2 regions of the Streptomyces sp. NPDC096323 genome follow, and region 2 is predicted to be linked to the other one. Evidence: riboswitches for the same ligand, from Rfam matches in the RefSeq annotation. Region 2 holds a riboswitch; the other holds the start of a gene.

Region 1 (3,187 bases), on a different contig from region 2:
GGCCGGTCCGATGGTGACGGCGACCGCGACGGACAGGGCGAGCAGCAGGAGCCCGCCGGTCCACAGGAGCCCGTCGCGGACACCCGGCCGGCCGGGGCGGGCGCCCGCGCCCGCGTCCTCGCGCGGTGCGACGGCCTGTTCGGTGTCCGTCACCGGGCGAGCCCGAAGCTGCGCAGAGCGGCGGCGACACGCTCCACGCCCTCGACGGTCCGGATGGTGGGGTTCATGGCCTGGCCGCTGAGCAGCACGTAGCGCTTGTGCCGGACGGCGTTCATGTTCTTCGTGACGGGGTCGGACTCCAGGAAGGCGATCTTCTTCGCGGCGCTCTCGGCGGTCTGCGACTTGCGGGTCAGATCGCCGATGACCAGCACGTCCGGGTCGCGGTCGGCGACGGTCTCCCAGCTGATCTGCGGCCATTCCTCGTGGGTGTCGGCGAAGGCGTTCTCCGCGCCGAGTTCCCGGGTGATGATGCCGGGCGCACCGCAGCAGCCGGCCAGGTACGGGGACTCGGAGTTGGCGAACCAGTACATGAGGGACGTTCCGGAGGCGTCGATGCCGTCCGTGGCCTCGCGTACGCGGGCGCGCAGCCCGGCGACGAGCTTCTCGCCACGCCCGGGAACGCCGAACACCCGGGCCAGGTCGCGCACTTCGGCGTAGACGCTGTCCATGGTCAGGGGGCCGCTGCGGACGCCGTCGCCGTCCTTGCTGTTGTCCTTGGCGGTGCAGTCGGCGGGCGAGACGTAGGTGGGGACACCGAGCTTCTCGAACTGCTCGCGCGGAGCGACCCCGCCCTTGGCGAGGGTCGACTCGAAGGAGGCGCTGACGAAGTCGGGTTCCTGGTCCAGGACCTTCTCCGACGAGGGGCGGTTGTCGGAGATCCTCGGCACGCCGGCGTTGGCCTTCTCCAGGCCTCCCAGCACCGGGTCGGTCCAGGTGGCCGTGGCGGCGAGCCGGTCGGCCAGGCCGAGCGAGAGCAGGATCTCGGTCGATCCCTGGTCGACCGGAACGGCGCGCTCCGGCGGCGCGTCCACGGTGACGGTCCGTCCGCAGTTCTTCAGGGTGACCGGATAGCCGTCGGTCCCCGGGGACTTGGCGGCGGTGCTGTCCTTGCCGCCGCCGCAGGCCGTCAGCAGGATCAGGGCAGCGGTGAGCAGGGCGGCGGAGCGGGCGGGGCCGGCTATGGGCGGCACGGAGTACCTCGGCGTCTCTGGGCCCATGCGCGGGGCCCGCTGTACGGAGTTCCGCCGCCCGGTGCCGGGCAGCGGGTGCCAGCAGGTCTTCGGACTCGGGTTCATGCGGACGGGACGCCTTCCCGGGAAACGTCGCTCTCCCAGTGGCCGTGGCCCCGCCCGTCCCCCTCACCGCTGCGCGTCAGTTCCGGATTCGCACCGGATTCCCTGACCCCTACGTGGAGTTCGACTGGCTCCGGCACGCTACCACGAGCCTCTGCGCAGCTCAGCGGCAGTGCGCCGGTGGTACGGGCGGTGGGCGGCCGGGCGTGTGGCGGCCGAGGCGTGTGGCGGCCGGGGCGGGGTCGCGCACCGCCCCGGCGCCGGAGCAACCGGTCGGCGTCTCGCCGGTCACCCCTTGCGGCGAACCGATTCGCCACCCTGGATGCGCGGCGGCCGCTCGCACCACCGTGAGAGCACGGAGGCGGTCCCCCAGAAGGCCAGCAGGACGATCCGGACGCCCAGCCGGCCGGCCGCGTCCGCCGCCCGGTGCCGGAACACGGCGGCTCCGCGCCGCGGTGTGCCGGTCATCGCGCGCCCCCGGAGGGTTCCCGGGCCGCGGTGGTGTGCCAGGAGGCACCCGGGTCGTCGTACGCGTCGGTGTAGTCGGCTCCGGCGATGGGCCAGTCCGCGAGCAGCTCCGGGGGCAGCGCGAAGGAGTCGGCCAGTTCCGGGAGGTGGCCGCTCACGGCGGCGACGAGCTGCTCGGTGGCATCGGTCAGCGCGTCGACCTGGCCGGCGGTCAGGTGGCCGGCGGCGAGCAGGTCCCCGCTGTTGCGCGCGACCCAGCGCAGGGCGAACAGCCGGGCCAGTTCGGCCAGCCGGTCGCGGGCCTCGCCGTCGGGCAGGGCGGCGAGCGCGTGGTCGTACGCGTGGGCTGCCTGCCGGTAGGCATGGGCCTCGACCCCCCGCAGGGCGGGCCCGGAAGCCGCGTTCCAGCGCTCCAGCGGGTCTCCGTGTGCCGCCCGCGCCATCCGCGCCGCCGCCCGGGCGAACCAGATGCCCTCCACCTGGTCCAGGAGCCCGCCGAGGAACCGCAGGTCGGCGAGGTCGCCGCTCGCGGGGCCGGGCGCCGGCTCCTCCTGCCGGGCCCGTGCCGCGTCGGCCATCAGTCCGGCGGCCGCCCGGGCGTGGATGGCCAGGTTGTCGCCCTCGGCGGTGATGGCACCCTCGATCCCGGTGACGAGTTCGGTCATCCCGTTGTTCTCCAGCAGCCCCTGGGCGCCGCACCGCTCCCGGCACTCGACGATGACGTCCCGGGCCTGCCAGGTGATCCATGCCTTGGCGATGTCGACCAGCCGCTCGGCCGTCTCCCGCTCCGCGGGCGGCCGCGCCGCGGCCTTCTCCCACCGGTCGAGTACGCGCCGGTGCAGCAGGCTCATCGCGAAGACGGTGGCCATGGCCTCGGCGAGCGGGCCGTGGTGGCTGCGGTGGGCGATGACCGGCACCGGCGGCGACGCGCGGCCCGCCGAGACGAAGCGGTGGCCTCCGTAGCGGACGGCGACGGCCAGCGTGACGCGCGCGGAGCCGGCCGCACTGGCGCTCATGCAGACCCGGCCCGTGACGACCCGTCCGATCGACGCCAGGAAGCGGCGCCTGCGGCCCTCCGTCTCGCTGCGGAACACCCCGTCGCCCCCGACCCGCCCCTGCGCGCCGCCCAGCAGCGCGCCACGGTCCACGAAGACCTGGTCGAAGGAGGTCAGGCAGTGGTCGACGGGACTGCCCATCCGTGCGGGAAGCCGCCGCACCCGGACGCCGGGCAGGGCCCGCGACGCGTCCGTGAGCGGCACCAGCAGCAGGAAGACGCCGCGGTCGGCGCCGCCGACGATCAGCCGTGCCGCGACGAGACCCGACTTGGGGCCGCCGGCCGGGCTGGTGTTGGGCATGAACTTCTGCGCGCCGGCGTGCGGGGTGTGCAGCACGAACCCGTCCCGGCCGGGGTCGTAGGTGGCGGTCGT
Region 2 (3,187 bases):
AAGGCGCCGAGGTTGACCGAACCCAGGTTGCAGACGGCCGTCTCGCCGTCGTCGGTGACCTCGAGGATCTCGGTGCACAGGTTCGAGGAGTGCACGACGCGGCCGGGCTCGGCGGTCTGGTTCGCGGTGCGGTTGGAGGCGTCCTTGAACGTCATCCAGCCCTGGCCCGTCTGGGCGAGGGTCCGCATCATGCGACCGTACAGCTCACGGGCCGGCATGGTCTTGCGGGCCAGGCCCTTGGCCTCGGCCGCCCGGTAGGCGGCGTCGAACGCGTCGCCCCACAGGTCGACGAGCTCGGGCACGTCGGCCGGGGAGAACAGCGACCACGTGCCGTCCGCGTCCACCCGGCGCATGAACTCGTCGGGGATCCAGTGCGCCAGGTTGAGGTTGTGCGTGCGCCGCTGGTCCTCGCCCGTGTTGTCGCGCAGCTCCAGGAACTCCTCGATGTCCGCGTGCCACGTCTCCAGGTAGACGGCCGCGGCGCCCTTGCGCCGGCCGCCCTGGTTGACCGCGGCGACGGAGGCGTCGAGCGTCTTCAGGAACGGCACGATGCCGTTGGAGTGGCCGTTGGTGCCGCGGATCAGCGAACCCCGGGCGCGGATACGGGAGTACGAGAGGCCGATGCCGCCCGCGTGCTTCGACAGGCGCGCCACCTGGTGGTAGCGGTCGTAGATCGAGTCCAGCTCGTCCAGCGGGGAGTCCAGCAGGTAGCAGGAGGACATCTGCGGGTGCCGGGTGCCGGAGTTGAAGAGCGTGGGCGAGGAGGGCAGGTAGTCCAGCCGGCTCATCAGACCGTACAGCGCGGCAACCTCGTCCAGGGCGCGCGCGGAGGTGTCCTCGGCGAGACCGGAGGCGACGCGCAGCATGAAGTGCTGCGGGGTCTCGATGACCTGACGGGTGTGCGGGTGGCGCAGGAGGTACCGGCTGTGCAGGGTGCGCAGGCCGAAGTAGCCGAAGCGGTCGTCGGCGCCGTCGGCGAGCGACTGCCCGACCAGCGCGTCCAGGGCCCCCGCGTGCAGCGCCACGAACTCGGCGGTGCGGTCCGCGATCAGGCCCTCGCGGTGCCCGACGGCGACCGAGGCGGAGAAGGATGTCGCACCCTGGCCGGCCGCCTCGTCCGCGATGGTGCGGGTGAGGAGGCGGGCGGCGAGCCGGGAGTAGGCGGGGTCCTCGGAGATCAGGCCCGCGGCGGCCTCGGTGGCCAGCGAGCGCAGCTCGGCCTCGTCCGACCGGGCGTTGCGGCCGCGCAGCGCGGCGGCGGCGACGCGTCCGGGGTCGGTGTCGGGCAGATCGGCGGTGAGGCCGGTCAGGGTCCGCAGCAGTGCGGTCCCCGGTCCCTCGCTCGTGCTTCCCGTTGACTCGGCCACGGACACCGGATCGGCTGGCGCGATGGTCACGCGGTGCTCTCCCTCGCTCGGCTCGGGGCCTTCGGGGAGCGGAGGGCGGCCGGGCGGGGCGGGACCCGGCAGGGCAGCGCTCCGTGCGGCGTCCACCGGCCCATCCACGAGGCCCGGACGTCTGGGCATCCGGATCGGTGGAACCGGATGCGCTGTCGGCAGGACCTCGGACTCGGGGGTGCACAAAAGCGCACCGAACACACCGTTGCGGGACAGTTCCGGATTCGCACCGGATTTCCCTGCGGCGACAGCGAGCATGAGCATACATGTGGGGGCTGCCGGATGCGGCAGCCCCCACATGTTGTGTCGTGCGCGCTGTCAGGCGAGGGGAGGCAGCTCCAGCCGGTAGGTGAGCAGCTTGAGGTCGTCGAGGGGGCTCCAGTCCCTCTCGGGGGTCCGTACGAAGCCGAGGCGCCGGTAGATCCTATGGGCGCCGTGCATCGTCGGCTGCGTCGACAGGACGATCCCCGTGACCCCCGTGGTGGCCCGTGCGCGGTCGATACAGGCCCGTACGAGAGCCTCCCCGGCTCCTGCTCCCCGGGCCTCGCGGGAGACCGCCAGCATCCGGAACTCCGCCTCGTCCGCCGCGGCTATGTCGGCCCAGGCGTTGCCCGGCGGGGCGTAGGTGACCCCGCCCAGGACGCGGCCCCGCGCGTCGGCGGCCACCAGCACCTCGGCCTCGGCGGCGCGGCGGGAGACGTCGCGCAGCTGAACCAGATACGCATCGTCGGCGCCGAAGTCCAGGAGCCCGTCGCCGAGATAGGCCTCGGCGGTGATCTCGCCGAGGAGCGCGTACTCGGCGGGCTCGGCCGGCCGGATCGTCATGTCCATACGTGCAGTGTGCCGCACGCGCGGGCCGTGGCCGCAAGCACTTTTCCGCCGCGCGCGCGAACGGGCCGCCGCACCCCTGGCGGAGGAGTACGGCGGCCCGTTCGGTTCACCTACGCGTCGGTCAGTGGCCGCCCCGGCGCACCGGCGGTGGCCGGCGGGAGCTCCGTCACCACGCCCGGGTCACCCGCGTCAGCGGTGTAGTCGCCCGGAGAGGTCTCGTCGATCCCGGCGGGCGCCTTCACGGCGTTCAGGACGAAGGTGAGGACGACGACCACGACGACGTTCAGCACGAAGGCCGTGAGGCCGATGTAGCCGATCTCGCCGATGCCCGGGATCTCCTTGGAGGACCCGCCGAAGTGCTTCTGGGTGGGGCTGGCGACCCCGTACGCGGCGAGCGTCCCGTAGAGCATGCCGACCGCCCAGCCCGCGAGCAGCGCCCAGCGGTGGAACCACCGGGTGAACAGCCCGCCGACCAGGGCCGGCATCGTCTGGAGGATCCAGATCCCGCCGAGCAGCTGGAAGTTGATCGCGACCGTCTTGTCCATGGTGAGGACGAAGGCGAGCGCGCCGACCTTGACCAGCAGCGACACCAGCTTGGAGACCTTGGTCTCCTGCGCGGGTGTGGCGTCCGGCTTCAGGAAGTCCTTGTAGATGTTGCGGGTGAACAGGTTCGCCGCGGCGATCGACATGATCGCGGCGGGCACCAGCGCGCCGATGCCGATGGCGGCGAAGGCCACCCCCGCGAACCAGTCGGGGAACATGTTCTCGAACAGCTGCGGGATCGCCAACTGGCCGTTGTCCACCTTGACTCCGGCGGCGATCGCCATGAATCCCAGCAGTGCGAGCAGGCCGAGCATCAGCGAGTACAGCGGCAGGATCGTCGTGTTGCGGCGGATCACGTCACGGCTGCGGCTGGAAAGCGTCGCCGTGATCGAGTGCGGATACATGAAGAGCGCCAG

What was found. Region 2 has a riboswitch for cobalamin ahead of ABTX18_RS08945 (ribonucleoside-diphosphate reductase subunit alpha). Riboswitches for the same ligand answer to the same signal wherever they lie in the genome.
Region 1: linked by a shared signal. The riboswitch ahead of ABTX18_RS23000 (ABC transporter substrate-binding protein) and the one ahead of ABTX18_RS08945 (ribonucleoside-diphosphate reductase subunit alpha) in region 2 are both predicted to bind cobalamin.

What each region holds. Positions count from the first base shown of each region.
Region 1 covers NZ_JBEOSI010000008.1:163,645-166,831, forward strand. The annotation lists gene ABTX18_RS22995 (FecCD family ABC transporter permease) at 1-153, opposite strand, end outside; gene ABTX18_RS23000 (ABC transporter substrate-binding protein) at 150-1,190, opposite strand; cobalamin riboswitch at 1,254-1,439, opposite strand; gene ABTX18_RS23005 (hypothetical protein) at 1,581-1,760, opposite strand; gene ABTX18_RS23010 (acyl-CoA dehydrogenase family protein) at 1,757-3,187, opposite strand, start outside.
Region 2 covers NZ_JBEOSI010000003.1:242,767-245,953, forward strand. The annotation lists gene ABTX18_RS08945 (ribonucleoside-diphosphate reductase subunit alpha) at 1-1,397, opposite strand, end outside; adenosylcobalamin-variant (AdoCbl-variant) riboswitch at 1,550-1,648, opposite strand; gene ABTX18_RS08950 (GNAT family N-acetyltransferase) at 1,716-2,228, opposite strand; gene mctP (monocarboxylate uptake permease MctP) at 2,339-3,187, opposite strand, start outside.